Regions from separate parts of the Oceanobacter antarcticus genome, predicted to be linked through region 1. Evidence: predicted binding sites of a transcription regulator. Region 1 holds the regulator's gene; each other region holds the start of a gene.

Region 1 (5,358 bases):
TTACGCCCGGATTCTGAACGTCACCACTCGCAGCTTACGCGCCCACGGTTATGGTGATGGCCCGCAAGAAGCCCTCGACCCGGACACGCTCAGCGCGCTGGGTCTGAGTGACAATGCTGCCGGAGAGGCGATCGAAGAGCTGGTCTCCCATGTTGGGGAATTAAGCGATTTGGTGCAGGCACTGTCGGCCTAGGGGGCGTTCTCACTCACCGGTCACTTGTCTCTCGCAGTGAATATTCAAGTGTTGCGGTTAATCGTTGAATTCAGGTGTGAATTCCACATCGTTTGATCAGAAGAGCCACAGCCATCAGGGGTAACCTGCACCGACTACTCCTGCGGCGAACACCGGCCCGCAGGTTGATCAGACAGTACGGCGGTATCCGCCAGCGCCGGCATTAATGCCAGCACACCCTGAATACCCAAGCGTCGCAGATGTTTCTGGTTACGCACGGGAATACGCTCAGGGAAGGGCACCGACGCCAGCGCCTGTTCAATATGTGCTTCACGAATAATGTGCAGCATGGGAAAGGGTGATCGATTGGTGAAGTTGCCTGGATCATCCAGCGGTTCACCATCAAAACAGTAGTTGGGATGAAATGTGGCCAGTTGTAACAGGCCTTCATACCCCATTTGTACCAGTAACTGCTCGCAAATCAGGCTCCAGTTCCAGTATTCATCAAATTCCTTGACCAACCCTGGCACTACAAACAGGGCAGTTGGCAGTGCATCCGCATCGGCCCTGGCCACTTCGGTGAGTAAATCCATAAACTCCGCAGTGGCCTGATCAAGATCCGGATGCTCGCAGACGTCAATCCGCAGACCTGGCATCACTGGCTCGGCAAAAGGACACAGTCCTTCACCTACCACCAGCAGTTCGACCCAGCGCCGGGTGAGCGTTGCGGCATCCGTCATGGCGACTTACTGCACCGAGTCTTTCAGCGCCTTGCCAGGCTTGAACGCAGGTACCTTGGCGGCAGCAATGGTAATTGGCTCGCCGGTCTGCGGGTTTTTACCCTGACGCTCAGCGCGCTGACGCACCTCAAACGTACCAAAGCCGATCAGGCTTACGTTGTCGCCTTCAGCCAACGCCTGGGCAATACGATCGGTCACCACGGTGATGATTTCTGTCGCTTTTTCCTTGCTCAGGTCGGTTTTTTCAGCAATGGCTGCCGCCAGTTCTGGTTTACGCATGGAGTTGAATCCTCTCAATAAGTTGGGCATAACGCCCGGATTGTACGGGCCTGCAGCGCAGGCTCAGAAAAACAGTGGTTATCGGTCAATCGGTATTGGAATACGGCTTGTTCGTCAGCGACGCATGCGCTAAAGCATAGTCGAGCAATCAAGGCATGAATCCTGAAATTCTGCTATATACCACGATCATCAATATCAAGATGCTGATACGCTTCATGGTTTGTCAGCAAGGCAGCAATCTCCCATCACTCAGGCGTCCGTCGCCAGCATCAGCCGCTCAAACACAAAACGCCCCAGTGGTGTCTCAAGGTTGCCGTTGAGCCGGTCGATCTCGGTGACATGAGTATTATTCAGTACGGCGATGCCCAGCGTATCTGCCATCTCGGCGGCACTGGCCTGCAGCAGTTGCCCGCCGTCAGGGCAAATCAGCAGTACTGTGGCGTCTGCGTTACGCTGGCGGTATTCGCGAGCCAAACGGTAGCCTGCCATTCCGGCACCCAGAATGATCAATGACCAAGGGGCTTCAGGGAGAGTGACCGGGGATGAAGGAGAGACAGGAGCCAATGATCAAATCTCGATCATTTCAAAGTCGTCTTTGCCAACACCACAATCCGGGCAGGTAAAGTCATCCGGTACATCCTCCCAGCAAGTCCCTGGTGGAATACCTTCTTCCGGTGCGCCTTCGGCTTCATCATAAATCCAGCCACACACCACGCACTGCCACTTTTTCATGCAAATACCTGTCAATCGCTTGTTTACCCGCCGTTTATCACTCGTGTCAGCGGTAAAGGCGCCTAAGCTACTGGCCAACCCGGATAAAATCAATGGACAGGGCAATCCTCTTGCCAGTAAATGCGATTTGCCGCATGCTGCGCCGCCATGAAAAGCACTACACCCCGATACCACGCCCGGCTGTTGGCAACCGCGCCTCGCTGGAGTGGACGTTTTCAAACTGCGCTGGCGGGCATTCCCCGACCCTGGCGCTACTGGCTTGATGACGCCGGATCGCTGACCAAACGTTTGCAGGCGCTGAATCCCGCTGAGTTTTCGGTCGATGTCGTCAGACAATATCACGGCCCAGCCTTGCCCTCTGAATGTGCCGACCTGAAATTGCGCTGGCGGCAACCGGTATGGGTACGCGAAGTATCACTGCGCCAGGGGCAATACGAGCTGGTAAGAGCCCGTACCGTCATTCCCTTGACCAGCTTGGCAAGGGTTGGTCAGCCAATTCGTCATCTTGGCAATCGTTCTCTTGGCAGCTACTTATTCAGCCAGGCCAGCTTGCGCCGACAACCATTGAAGTTCAGTCAAGCCTGTCAACCGGTAACCGACAGTGCGCATTGTTTTTGCTGGACAAGGCGCTCCGTGTTTACAATCAACGGTGCGCCTCTACTGGTAACGGAGGCGTTCTCTTCGCTACTGCTATCACCGCGCTTCCATTCGCCAGACGACACAAGGCATTGATTATGCAATCACCTCTGTCTGCCACACTCGATAAACTCTGGCCACGCTGGCATCAGTGGATTCAGCTGACCCGGCTGAACAAACCGGTCGGTTCCTACCTGCTGTTATGGCCGATGCTATGGGCGCTATGGGTGGCCGCCGAAGGTTTGCCATCGATTGCCAACCTGGTGATTTTTACCCTCGGAGTATTTGTGATGCGCTCCGCCGGTTGTGTCATCAACGACTACGCCGATCGTCATATCGACCGCCACGTCAAACGCACGCAGGATCGGCCCCTGACGCAGGGCCGCATAGCCGACCGCGAGGCGCTGATCGGTTTTGTTATGCTCTGTCTGATCGGCTTGCTGCTGGTGTTAATGACCAATACCCTGACCCTCTGGCTGTCACTCGGCGGGGTTGCTCTGGCAGCACTTTATCCTTACATGAAACGCCACACGCACCTGCCACAGGTGTTTCTCGGAGCTGCGTTCTCCTGGGCAATTCCCATGGCGTTCGCTGCGCAAGCCAATGAACTGACATCCCTCTGCTGGCTGTTATTTATTGCTAACGTCTGCTGGACCGTCGGCTATGACACCATTTATGCCATGGTCGACCGCGACGATGATCTGTTGATCGGTGTCAAAAGCACCGCAATCCTGTTTGGTGATCTGGACGTCACCATGATTGCCATTCTTTATGGCATGGCGCATTTTTGTCTGCTACTGACAGGCAGCCAATTAGACGCAGGGTGGCCATTCTACCTCGCCTGGTTAATTGCAGGTGGTTATTTGTGGTGGCAATTACGTGCCATCCGCAGCCGTGAGCGTATGGCCTGTTTAAAGGAGTTTCTGGCAGCTCACTGGTATGGCGCGATTATTTGGGTTGGCCTGGTGCTGAACTACGCCCTGGCGACGCCATCTTTGCCCTGATCAGGCAATATGCTTGACGCCAATCTCAGCAGTGTCACATGCTTGTAACACTGGATCAGTGTAATACCCCCGCATTATTCCTATTGTGACATTTGCGTGACGAGCCGTTATGACCAAAGCAGGCAAGACCGTTCTTATTGTGGACGATGAAGCCCCGATCCGGGAAATGATAGCCGTGGCCCTGGAAATGGCCGGGTATGAATGCCTTGAAGCAGCGAATGTACAGGAAGCACATGCGCAGATTATCGACAGAAAGCCAGATATGATTTTGCTTGACTGGATGCTGCCAGGCACCAGCGGTGTCGAGTTTGCTCGCCGCCTCAAGCGCGAAGATCGAACTGCCGAGCTGCCGATCATCATGCTGACTGCCAAGGGCGAAGAAGATAACAAGGTTCAAGGACTGGAAGCGGGGGCGGACGATTACATCACCAAACCGTTTTCACCGCGTGAGCTGGTGGCGCGCCTGAAGGCCGTTTTACGGCGCTCAACGCCGCAAGGCATTGAAGAACCAATCGAGGTCAGTGGCCTGATGCTCGACCCGGTCTGTCACCGGGTGACCGCCCATGGTAACCCGATTGATATTGGCCCTACCGAGTACCGCCTGTTGCAATTTTTCATGACCCATCAGGAGCGCGCCTACTCCCGCGCCCAGCTACTGGATCAGGTATGGGGTGGTAATGTCTACGTTGAAGAACGTACCGTCGATGTCCATATTCGCCGTCTGCGCAAGGCGCTTGGCGAATCCCACGAACAGCTGATTCAGACCGTTCGTGGCACGGGCTATCGCTTTTCGATCAAAGCCTCCTGATTTTGATGACCCCTGTCTGGCGCAGAGAGCTGCGCCGAATCCTTTATCTGCTGATACTTGCCGTTGGCTGTGGCTACTATTATTTTGGCAAGCCACTGGAAGCCCTGTGCCTGATGATGGGCATCTATATCTCCTGGCAGTGGCTGCAGCTCTATCGCCTGCATCGCTGGCTGGATCAGGGACAAACCACCGTCTTGCCACGCACACTCGGTATCTGGGGTTCCATTTTTACGGAAAACCAGCGCTTGCAACAAAGCAGCATCAAACATCAACAGCGCTTGCAGGCCATTATCAACCGCATACAGGATTCAACCGCCGCGCTGCAGGATTCGGTATTGATGGTCGACGCCACCGGGGCACTGGAGTTCTGGAATCAGGCCGCTCAAAACTACCTTGGCTTACGCAGCCCGGTTGATATTGGCCAGCCCATTACCAACCTGATTCGAACGCCGGAGTTCAAGGCCTACTTCGACAAGGCGGACTACCGCGAACCGCTGACCATTCGCTCTCCAATCAACCCGCGTATTTACCTGCAATTCAATATCACCTTGTTTGGCCGTAAAGACCGCTTGATCCTGGTGCATGACGTCACCCGCCTGAAGCAACTGGAAGAAATGCGCAAAGACTTCGTCGCCAACGTCAGCCACGAGTTACGCACCCCCCTCACGGTGATTTCCGGCTACGTCGAAACCATGCAAGCTGCTTCTGAAATGTTGCCACCCCGCTGGGGACGCATGCTGCAACAGATGAGCGAGCAGAGTCATCGCATGGAAAATCTGCTCAAGGATCTGCTGATGCTGTCGCGGCTGGAAACAGGTGAGAATGAGCAGGCTCAGCCAGTGGCGTTGCAACCGCTGCTGGAAGCGATTCGCCGTGACGCAGCCTCTCTCAGCAGCAACAAACACACTCTCTCGCTGAGTATTGACCACGACCAAAAGCTGATGGGGTTTTATAACGAACTCCGCAGTGCCTTTTCCAACCTGGTAT
Region 2 (5,358 bases), on a different contig from region 1:
GGGTTGCCCGAGCATCACCTGGGTTTGGGTGATCAGGTTGGTGAGGGGAGTGCGCAGTTCGTGGGCGATGTCGGCGGAAAAATTGGACAGCCGTTCAAACCCGGCTTCCAGTCGCGACAGCATATCGTTAAATGCCTGTATCAGCGGCACCAGTTCGGTGGGTGCCTGGTTGGGATCCAGTCGTTCGTTTAATTGTTCTGAACCGATGTGGGTAATTCGTTGGCTGATCTGACGGAGCGGGGCATGTCCCTGGTGGATGCTGAACCAGACGGCCAGCAGGGTCAGCAGACCAATGCCAAGCACAATGGCCCACAGGGTGCTGCGGAATTCGTCGAGGAAGCGCAGGTGGAAGCCCATGTCCGTCGCTAGCATCAGCAACCAGGTGGCGTCGTTGGAGGCTGAGGCGACTTTCAGCTTGACCAGCACACCCCGGTATGGATGGCTTGCTTGTTGCCAGCTGAGCAGTTGGCGAGCGGTGATTTTTTGGATGGGCGGCTGTTGCAGCAGAGTAGCGCTGATGCTGGCGTTGCCGCTGTGATAGAGCGTTGTCAGTGGCTCCGACGGCTGTTGTAGCAGCAGTTGCAGGGAGATGCCGTGGTAGCTGTGGCTGATTTGTTCCAGCAGGTGCTGGATATGATGGGGCAGTGGCTGTCCGGCCAGTACGTCGGTGTGATCGGGGCTGGTATCGAACACCTGTTGTATGGCGGCGGCGGCCTGTGCCAGTTCCTGACTGTCTTGTTCGGCAAAGTGGCTGCGGATGGAATGCTGCACCATGCTGACCAGCAAGATCAGCCCACTGCTGATGACGAGGGCGGTCAGCAAGGTGACCCGCCATTGCAGCGACAGCGGTCGTCTAGTCATGGCTTTCATCGTCCAGCCGATAACCCATGCCACGCACGGTGTGAATCAGCCGTTGTTGAAACGGGTCGTCGATTTTGCGGCGCAGGCGGCGAATGGCGACGTCGATGACGTTGGTGTCGCTGTCGAAGTTCATATCCCATACCTGGGAGGCTATCAGCGAGCGGGTCAGGACTTCGCCCTTGCGGTTGACCAGCAGTTCCAGCAGCGCGAATTCGCGGTTGGTGAGGGTGATTTTCTGGCCGTCACGCACGGCAATACGTTTGCTGGTGTCGAGGGTCAGGTCGGCGACGGCCAACGTCTCTTGTACCGGGCGTAACCCGCGCCGCAGCAGAGTGCGCACTCGGGCCAGTAATTCGGCAAAAGCGAAGGGCTTGACCAGATAGTCGTCGGCACCCAGCTCCAGCCCTTTGACCCGATCTTCTATCTGGTCGCGGGCGGTAAGAAAAAGAATCGGCGTCTGGTTGCCGGATTCTCGCAACGACTGGCAAATCTTCCAGCCGTCGACGTCTGGCAACATGACATCCAGTAGCAGCAAGTCGAACGCTTCGGTCATGGCGAGGTGGTGGCCGTCGAGGCCGTTACGCGCCAGTACTACATTAAAACCGGCTTCGGTCAGGCCTTGCTGGAGGTAGTCGCCGATCTTGGTTTCGTCTTCAACAATTAATAGCCGCATGGTGTGCTCTCTGGGATCTGTTACCAGTGTACAAAAACTGGCGTACAGACACATGACCTGAACATGACGGTTTTGTCATGTTCAGGTCATCCGGGGGTCAGTTAGGGGCAGTTATTCTGGGCTAAATGGAATATAGCAGGGGTAGTGTGATGAAGATTCTGACTCCCACTGGCATCTCGGCCAGCGGGTTATCACGGCGACGGTTTGTGCAAGGGTTAGCAACGGGGGTGGCACTGGCTGGCATGGGCAATGCTCGGGCGGGATCTTTGCCTGCCAGCAACAATCCACAAGTGCAGGTACTGACCGGCACTCAGTTTGATTTGGTGGTGAGTGAACTGGCGGTGAATTTTACCGGCAGTCGCGGCAAGGCCACGGCTATTAATGGTTCGGTTCCAGCGCCGACACTGGTGTGGCAAGAAGGTGAAACGGTCACCATCCGGGTGCGTAATGACTTGGCGGTGAGCACCTCGATTCATTGGCACGGCATTATTCTGCCGTATCAGATGGATGGTGTGCCGGGTATCAGCTTTGCGGGGATTGCTCCAGGTGAGACCTTTACCTACCAGTTCAAGGTCGAGCAAAGCGGGACGTATTGGTATCACTCCCATTCCGGTTTTCAGGAGCTAACAGGCATGTACGGCGCAATTATTGTGCGCCCGAAAGCGTCAGACCCGGTCTACTACGACCGTGAGATGGCGGTGGTGCTGTCGGACTGGACTGACGAAAACCCGATGGATGTGTTCGCCAAGCTAAAAAACCAGTCGGATTATTACAACTACAGTCAGCCCACCGGGCCAGATTTTATTCGCGACGCCCAGCGTTATGGCCTCAGCGAAGCGTTCGCCATGCGCAAAATGTGGAACGACATGCGTATGAGCCCGACCGACCTGGCCGATACCTCTGGCGAAACCTTTACCTATCTGATGAACGGTACGGCTCCGGCGGGTAACTGGAGCGGTGTGTTTAAACCGGGTGAGTACGTGCGGCTGCGGTTTATCAATGGCGCTGGCAACACCTTCTATGATGTGCGTATTCCCGGTTTGAAACTAACGGTCGTACAGGCAGATGGTCAGAATCTGGAGCCGGTAACGGTGGATGAATTCCGCTTTGGTCCAGGTGAAACCTACGACGTGATCGTGCATCCGGCGGATCAGCCGTACACCATTTTTGCTCAGAACATGGGTCGTTCCGGCTATGCACGCGGAACGCTGACTCCAGCCATGGGGCTAGCGGCCGCTGTACCGGCTATGGATAAACCGGAGTGGTTAACCATGGCCGATATGATGGGCGATATGTCGGGTGGTATGTCGGGTGGTATGTCGGGCATGGGCAGTATGGCAGGCATGGATCACGCAGGTATGAATCACGGCGATATGAAACCCAGGGGCATGGCGGTGCCGTCTGCCACTGTCCATCACGCCAGCAGTGAATACGGCCCGCAAGTGGATATGCGCGTCGATACACCGCGCACCAATCTGGATGATCCCGGTATTGGCTTGCGTAACAATGGTCGGCGGGTGTTAACCCTGGCGGACTTACATACGTTAGGTGGCTCAATGGATAAACGCGACCCCGAGCGTGAAGTCGAACTGCATTTGACCGGCAATATGGAACGCTACAGCTGGTCGTTTGATGGGGTCGAATTTGGCCAGTCGACTCCGGTACATTTTCGCCATGGCGAGCGGGTGCGGGTAATTTTGCAGAACGACACCATGATGACCCACCCGATGCACATGCACGGCGTGTGGAGCGAACTGGAAAATGACCGGGGTGAATTTCAGGCGCGGTTGCACACCATTCCGGTACAACCGGCACAACGTGTCAGTTATCAGGTAACAGCAGATGCTGTCGGACGTTGGGCGTGGCATTGCCACCTGATGTTCCATATGGACGCGGGCATGTTCCGCGAGGTGGTGATCGCATGAAAATACTGATGATGAAAAAGCCGATCGCAGAGGCATGTTTGCTGGCCGGGTTGCTGGTGGCTCCCATTAGCTGGGCAGAAACCAGCACCATGATGTCTGGTATGGAATGCCAGGCTGGTGATGCCAATTGCATGAACCACGAAGGCATGAACCATGAAGGTATGAACCATGAAGGTATGGATCATGGCCAGATGGATCATTCCATGATGAATCAAGGCGAGATGCACCACGAAGGTATGAACCACGAAGGTATGAACCATGAAGGTATGAACCACGAAGGTATGGATCATAGCCAGATGGATCATTCCATGATGAATCAAGGCGAGATGCACCACGAAGGCATGAGCCATGAAAATATGGATCATAGCCAGATGGATCACTCCATGATGAATCAAGGCGAGATGCCTCACGAAGGTATGAATCATGAAGGTATGAACCATGAAGGTATGGATCATGGCCAGATGGATCATTCCATGATGAATCAAGGCGAGATGCCTCACGAAGGTATGAATCATGAAGGTATGAACCATGAAAATATGGATCATGGCCAGATGGATCACTCCAGTATGCGGATGCAGGGTGGTTCAGCGCCGACCAATGCCCGCGACCCGAATGCCTATTCCGGCGGTTACACCCTGACCTCTGGCCCCTACGCCAGGAAAGGCCCCCGCCAGCTGCGTTTGGCCGATGAACATCGTTTTTCTGCGCTGATGATCGATCACTTCGAATGGTCTCGGCACGATGGTGATACCTCTCAGCGTCTGAGTGGCGAATATTGGTACGGCACCACCTGGGAGCGAGCGGTTGTGCAACTCGATGGCGAGCGCCAGAACGGTGCTACCGATGCCGAGCTGGGCGTGTACTGGCGACATGCCCTGACCGCGTTCTGGAATACTCAATTGGGAGCGCGACATGACAGCTCGGATGATCTGGATCGTAACTGGGTGGGTGTCGGTTTTCAGGGCTTGGCTCCGTACTGGTTTGAAAGCCAGGCTATGCTGTTTGTCGGCAAGCAGGGCGTCACGCAACTGGAGCTGGAGGCCGAATACGACCTGTTGTTTACCCAGCGTTGGATACTCGGATTGGATGGTGCTTTAACGGCAACCGGTAAGCGTGACCCGGAAGGAGCGTTTGGTCAGGGGCTGAACAGCACTCAGTTTGGTGCTCGGTTGCGTTACGAATTCAGTCGCCGGTTTGCACCCTACTTCGGTGTTGAACGTAGTCATCGTTATGGTAGCACTGCTGCCATCCTTGGAGAGCGTGCCAGCACCGAATGGGTGTTAGGTGTAAAAGCCTGGTTGTAGCGTAGTGTATGGCTCTGGCTTCGAGATGCGGACAGCCACGGAGGGCAGTCTGGGCCGGGCGGTAGTCAATACCAGGGCTGTAAATGTTACGAGGGTGTAATTTTGAATTGCCGTTCTTCCCACTGAAAGTCGGTGGTCAGACGGTATATATAACGGCGGGCAGCAGAGGAAATCCGGGTAAATACAAATCCGGCGAGGGTATTGCCAGCGCTATCGAGCATCAGGTGGCGTAGTTCCAGCCCGCAATCCAGGTAGTGTTGTTCGTTGCAGCGTACGATGGCGGCGGCAATCGAATCCAGCTGTTTCAGGTCGTCTCGAATATCACCGTCAAAACAGGCTTTGAAGCCGGATTCTGATAAATCCTGCAGCCTTCCTTTATAGTAATAGCGCGGAGCTGTCTGCTCGTCGGGTGTCGGGTGCTGATCCGGTATCTCGACCACCAGATAGTGGGCCGCTGGCACATTGACCCGGTAAGCATCGCGCCGTTGCAGGTATTCAACCTGGCTGGGGAATTCACCACGATACTGTTGTTCAGCACTCTGGTAGCGCAGACGGCCATCGGCGACGAAACGAATACGAATGCCCTGGTTGTCAC
Region 3 (5,358 bases), on a different contig from region 1:
GTTTGATAAGCCTCGAACGCCTCCTCCTCTGACGATTTTGCCGCACCCGCAGCAGGCTGGGGCGCGGCAACCTGGCCATTGTTTTGCAGCAGCAGTCGCGGGGCCGTCACATCGTCTTCAATACGCTTCAGCGGCTGTTTGATCTGTGGCAGCAAGCCGTCTTCACGCTGGAATTGCAGTACCTGGGTGAAGATCCCCAATGTCAGGCCGTTACTATCGGCCGTTAGCCCCATTGGCCGGGGGAAGTGTTTAAAATTGACATCCAGTGTGACGCCGTCAGTGCGCACCAGCATCAACCGTTGCGCCTGATAGGAAGTAAATGCCAGCGAGATATTCAGGTGCTTGAGCAGGGCCGGCAAGTTGGCGGAATATTCACAGCCAAAATCTGCTTCCGGCTCAGCAGCAGCGCCAGTGGCAAGCGGTGATTCCAGCGCCGGATTGATAGACGTCATGGGTACTTCCTGACTAGGGATGTAAGTGACAAGCCGAACTCAGGTGAGCCGGAAACAGAGGCAACCGCAGTAGCAACGCCTGCCGGTTCAGAAATAACAGCGGGGTCAGGCGTACCAGCAGAGGAAGCAACAGGCATGGGAGCAGGCAATAAATCCGCCAGCCGCTGCTGCAGCGCGGACAACGGCATGTCCGGTTCCGTGGCAATAATCAGCGCCGCCAGTCCTGACACAATGGCGGCCGCCAGCGAGGTGCCACCAAAGGCCTGGTAGCCGCCCGCAATATCCGTACTGTCGAGCGGCAGGCCGAAGGCATAAAAATCCACCGTCGGCCCATAATTACTGTGTGGCAGCCGTTGCTGTCGAAGACCAAGCGCCCCCACCACAATCGCCTCAGGAATAGCCGCTTCCGAGCTATGAGGTGTAATCAACCGACCTTCGTTACCGGCCGCAAACACCACCGGCAACCCTCTGCCAGCGCGCCCCCAACGAGCCAGGTCGCGCACCACATCCTGCACTGGCTCCAGCAACAAACGGGTGGTCCAGCTGCAATTAATGACATCGGCGCGAGACATGGCCGCCAGCTGAAAAGCCAGCAAGGTATTGGAAGTCCAGCTGTCGGGCTGGCGAATGCCAATCAAACCGGCATTCGGCACCAGCCCCTTCAGGCCATGACCGTCGTGGGCGGCAAACAACACCCCGGCAACCCGAGTGCCGTGAGTATCCTGGGAGTTCTGCGGAGCTGCGTTTCGCTGCTGCGATGCGGTATCGTATAAAAACGTCGGTGACAGCTGTACAAACTGTGGGTGGTTCAACGCAAAGCCGTCGTCAATCACCGCGACCTTGACGCCCTGACCCTGAGTGAATTGCCACAACGCCGCCAATCCATTGACCTGGTAATGACCGGATGAGTGAAGATCCGTCGTCTCGTCGCCAGCCTTGTCGCGCAACTGCAAGAGATCGGGCTGTACCCGTTCAACACCGGGAATGTCGGCCACCGCAGCCAGCATCTCCGCGATGTCCACACCCGGACTTAACGCCACCAGCCAATACTGATAATCGTGACCCAAAAACAGCGCACTGACCTTATCAATACCCGCTACCGCTGCAATACGTTGCTTGGGGAAATCTGCGGCTACCCGTACGACCAAACGCCGAGCCACCATGACCCGTTGTTGTGACGCCTCAACCTGATACACCTGCTCACCCACAGCATGCAGCACAACCGGGGTGGCAAAATTCTCAAACTGCAGAGTAGCAGCCGACTGTGTCGTCACTGGCATTGCTGCCTGCGCTAACACACTCGCCCACATACCCATCAAGATCCAACAGCATTTCACCATCTACGGCCTCGCCGACACCACAGGCACGCCAGCGCTGCCCTCTACCAAGCCAAGCAGAGGAATCTGGGTTCAGCAAGAAAGCCACCTTAATTAAAAATCCGGGTATAAAAAACACCCGCTGGCCCACTCATAGGCATGGGCAGGCAGCCATGCCCACCAACGGCTGCGATAAATACGCGAGGCTTACAGCCGACACTTTGGCCAGCATGGCAGCTGGCGCTCCCAGGTAAGCCACTATTTGCCGCCGCGATCACTTTGCCGCACTATGCCGCTCCCTTTCCCGGCCCGTGTACTGACCATGTCTGATACTCCCCCTGTTCTCGAAAATGCGGTCACCCACTTGCGTCAGCAAGAGCTGGCGCAATCACGGCGGGCTTTTATTGCTCGGGGAGGCCGGATGATTCGTTGTCAGCATTGCCTGTTATCCTTGCCGCTGTGCCTTTGCACACAACGGCCTGCCCCTTCTGACGAGGTCGCGGTCTGCCTGATTTATTACAAAGGCGAAGTCTACAAGCCCAGTAACAGCGGTCGTCTGGTGGCGGATGTACTGAGTGATAACCACGCATTTCTGTGGAACCGCACCGAGCCGGATGCCGCCTTGCTGGCATTACTGACCAACCCGGCCTATGCGCCGTTGGTGATCTTCCCGTTCCAGTACGCCGATACCCAGCAGTGTCTGGACACCCCGGACAAGCTGCAGCAGTACCAGATGCAAGCGTCAGAGCAACAGCGCAAACCCTTGCTGATATTGCTCGACGGCAGTTGGCGCGAAGCCCGCAAAATGTTCCGCAGCCCTTACCTCAGTGGCATTCCAATACTGGGGATTGAGCCACTCGAACCGGGTAACTATCAATTGAGGGAAGCGGCGCACGATTACCAGCTGGGCACCGCAGAAGTAGCGATAGAAATACTGCAACAGCTGGGCGCAGCCACCGCAAGCAGCCGCCTGGCAGCTTATTTTGCCTTGTTCCGTGAGCGTTATTTGGCGGGCAAGCCACGTCACTGAAATCCCCGGCCAGCAGAAGATCGACAAGACAGCCTCGACAGCAATGGGTACAATTCAGACGTTTTTTTGACTTATTCACCCAAGAAAAGACTGATTCCCATGGGCAGAGCGTATCAAAACCGAAAAGAATCCATGGCCAAAACGGCCGCGGCAAAAACCAAGGTCTACTCCAAGTATGGCCGAGAAATCTATGTAGCCGCCAAGGCAGGCGGCCCCGATCCATCGGCCAACCTGTCGTTGCGCTCACTGATCGACCGGGCCAAAAAAGATCAGGTGCCCACCCACGTGATCGAAAAAGCCATCGACAAGGCCACTGGTGGTGCTGGAGAAGACTTCCAACCGGCCCTGTATGAAGGCATTGCGCCTGGCGGTGCCATGGTGTTGATCAGCGCCCTGACCGACAACCCGAACCGCACCTTCGGTGAAATCCGGGGCGTGTTTTCCAAGTGCAAGGCCAAGCTCGGCAGCCAGGGTTCGGTCTCCCACATGTTCGATCATCGCGCCATGTTTGTGTTTGCGGATGACAGCGAAGATGAAGCCCTGGAAATGCTGATGGAAGCCGATATTGATGTTTCCGATATCGACTGCGAAGACGGCATGGTCACGGTGCTGGTGCCACCCACCGAGTTCTTCAAAACCAAAACCGCACTGACCGAATGGCGTGCCGACATTGATTTTGAAATGGAAGAAATCACCTACCTGCCACAAATGCCGCACCCGATTGCAACAGACGACGCCGATCAATTTGAGCGTTTTGCCAGTTTGATGAACGATCTGGAAGACGTACAGGAAATCTACCATAACGGTGAATTTGAAGGCTGATCAGCCGCGTCAGCCATCGCCTCAGCCTTCCGAGTAGATGAGGCCATCGCTAACCAAAACGACACCGTCCAAAACGGCACTTTTATATAAAGTGCCGTTTGCGTATTTACTGCCTGTTAACGGTAAAACCTTACCGCCCACACCTTACCGCCCAAACCCATTCCCCCTGCCAGCTCCCACTTGTTTTGTCTTGCCTTGCAATCGTCATATTCGTGTCATTTTCAGGTCACCCGGACGTCACAAAACCGTCATACGCTTGAAGCCTTTGAATACCTGTTAATACCGATAACAAAGGAAAGATCATGTCTCTCGATCTCTGGAAAAAAGGCACGCTGGCGATGGCCATCACCGCAGCCTTGACTGCCTGTGGCAGCGACGACAACGATAACAACAACGCCGATACCAATACCGACACACCGGCCGAATTCGACATCAGTAATATCGTGATTAACGAAGTGCGCTCTACCGGCGACTACGATTATGTTGAAATTTACAACGCCGGATCTGAATCCTATACCTTCGCCGACGGCGAATGGGGTCTCTTGGATGGCGACAGCAGCCATACCGCCATTGCGATTCCAGCCGGTACTGAAATTGCCGCCGGTGGCTACCTGCTGGTACTGACCGATGCAACTGAACTGCCAGCGACCGTTACCAGCGCCGTATTGGGCGGAGCCGATGGCTTTGGTCTGGGCAAGGGCGATACGGCCAACCTGCTGTATCAAGGTACAGCTCACGACAGCTATAGCTGGACTGACGGCGAACACGCCGACACTCTTGGCCGCTACCCGGACGGCGGCGATTGGGCTGAAGGTGCCATGAGTGCTACTCCCACCGCCGCCAATACCGCACCGGCCGCCGCTGAAGAAGAAGAGCCAGTCACCGCTGTCGCCACCGATATCTTCATCAACGAAGTGCGCACCAAAGGTGACTTTGACTTTGTTGAACTCTACAACAGCGCCGATGCCGAGTTTACCTTTACTGGTACTGACTGGACGCTGCTCGACAGTGACGATACCCATACCCCGGTGACCATCCCTGATGGCACTGTTATTGCCGCCAAAGGGTTCCTGGTCATCATGCCGAATGAAACGACACAAGTAGACGGTGCGCCAGCTGCCATTGTTGCCGCAGCGGATCAAGACTTCGGTCTCGGCAAAGGCGACACCATTCGTCTGTTCTATCAAGGTAATCTGGCCGACGACTACACAGTCACTGCCGATACCCACGCCAACAGCGCCGGTCGCCTGCCCGATGGTGGAGACTGGGCCACCGGTGACATCTACGCCACCCCAGGTGAAACCAACCTCGCCGCCAGCCCTGCTGAACTGGCCGTTACCACACTGTTTTTCGATGGTCTGAACGATCAGGAAGCAGCGCTGGAAGCTGAAGGGTTCCGTGTCTTTGGCCCTGGCGCCGATCTGGCCACGGATGTGGAACCGGAATACGTCGCCATCAGTGCCGATGACACCACAGCCTGGGTCTCGCTGCAGGAAAACAACGGACTGGCGGTGATTGACCTGACCGTCGATGCCGAAGCCATCACCAAAATCCTGCCGTTGGGTCTGCAAGACTACGGTCTCGAAGCCAATGCCATGAATGCCTCCGACAAGGAAGCAGGCACCGCGCTGACCGCTTACGCCAACGTCAAGGGCTTCTTTATGCCGGACGCCATCACCACCTTCGAAGACAATGGCACCCATTATGTCATCAGCGCCAACGAAGGCGACGCACGCGA

Evidence for each region. The regulator PhoB, encoded in region 1, activates phosphate uptake and scavenging genes when phosphate is short. The targets are predictions, from matches to a motif close to TGTCATANNNNTGTCANA.
Region 2: a site for PhoB is predicted at 1,608-1,625, ahead of WG929_RS00940 (heavy metal response regulator transcription factor). Genes of this name have one in related genera too.
Region 3: a site for PhoB is predicted at 3,834-3,851, ahead of WG929_RS14415 (choice-of-anchor I family protein). Genes of this name have one in related genera too.

What each region holds. Positions count from the first base shown of each region.
Region 1 is NZ_JBBKTX010000013.1:28,693-34,050, forward strand. It holds gene WG929_RS11450 (aminoacyl-tRNA deacylase and HDOD domain-containing protein) at 1-193, shown strand, start outside; gene WG929_RS11455 (DUF1415 domain-containing protein) at 328-912, opposite strand; gene WG929_RS11460 (HU family DNA-binding protein) at 919-1,191, opposite strand; gene WG929_RS11465 (hypothetical protein) at 1,441-1,680, opposite strand; gene WG929_RS11470 (rubredoxin) at 1,759-1,923, opposite strand; gene WG929_RS11475 (chorismate--pyruvate lyase family protein) at 2,071-2,655, shown strand; gene ubiA (4-hydroxybenzoate octaprenyltransferase) at 2,658-3,563, shown strand; gene phoB (phosphate regulon transcriptional regulator PhoB) at 3,673-4,371, shown strand; gene phoR (phosphate regulon sensor histidine kinase PhoR) at 4,377-5,358, shown strand, end outside.
Region 2 is NZ_JBBKTX010000001.1:197,261-202,618, forward strand. It holds gene WG929_RS00935 (heavy metal sensor histidine kinase) at 1-861, opposite strand, end outside; gene WG929_RS00940 (heavy metal response regulator transcription factor) at 854-1,534, opposite strand; gene WG929_RS00945 (copper resistance system multicopper oxidase) at 1,684-3,459, shown strand; gene WG929_RS00950 (copper resistance protein B) at 3,456-4,763, shown strand; gene WG929_RS00955 (flagellar brake protein) at 4,850-5,358, opposite strand, start outside.
Region 3 is NZ_JBBKTX010000018.1:6,341-11,698, reverse strand. It holds gene WG929_RS14435 (TIGR03032 family protein) at 1-452, opposite strand, end outside; gene WG929_RS14430 (S8 family peptidase) at 449-1,732, opposite strand; gene WG929_RS14425 (tRNA-uridine aminocarboxypropyltransferase) at 2,091-2,798, shown strand; gene WG929_RS14420 (YebC/PmpR family DNA-binding transcriptional regulator) at 2,898-3,620, shown strand; gene WG929_RS14415 (choice-of-anchor I family protein) at 3,923-5,358, shown strand, end outside.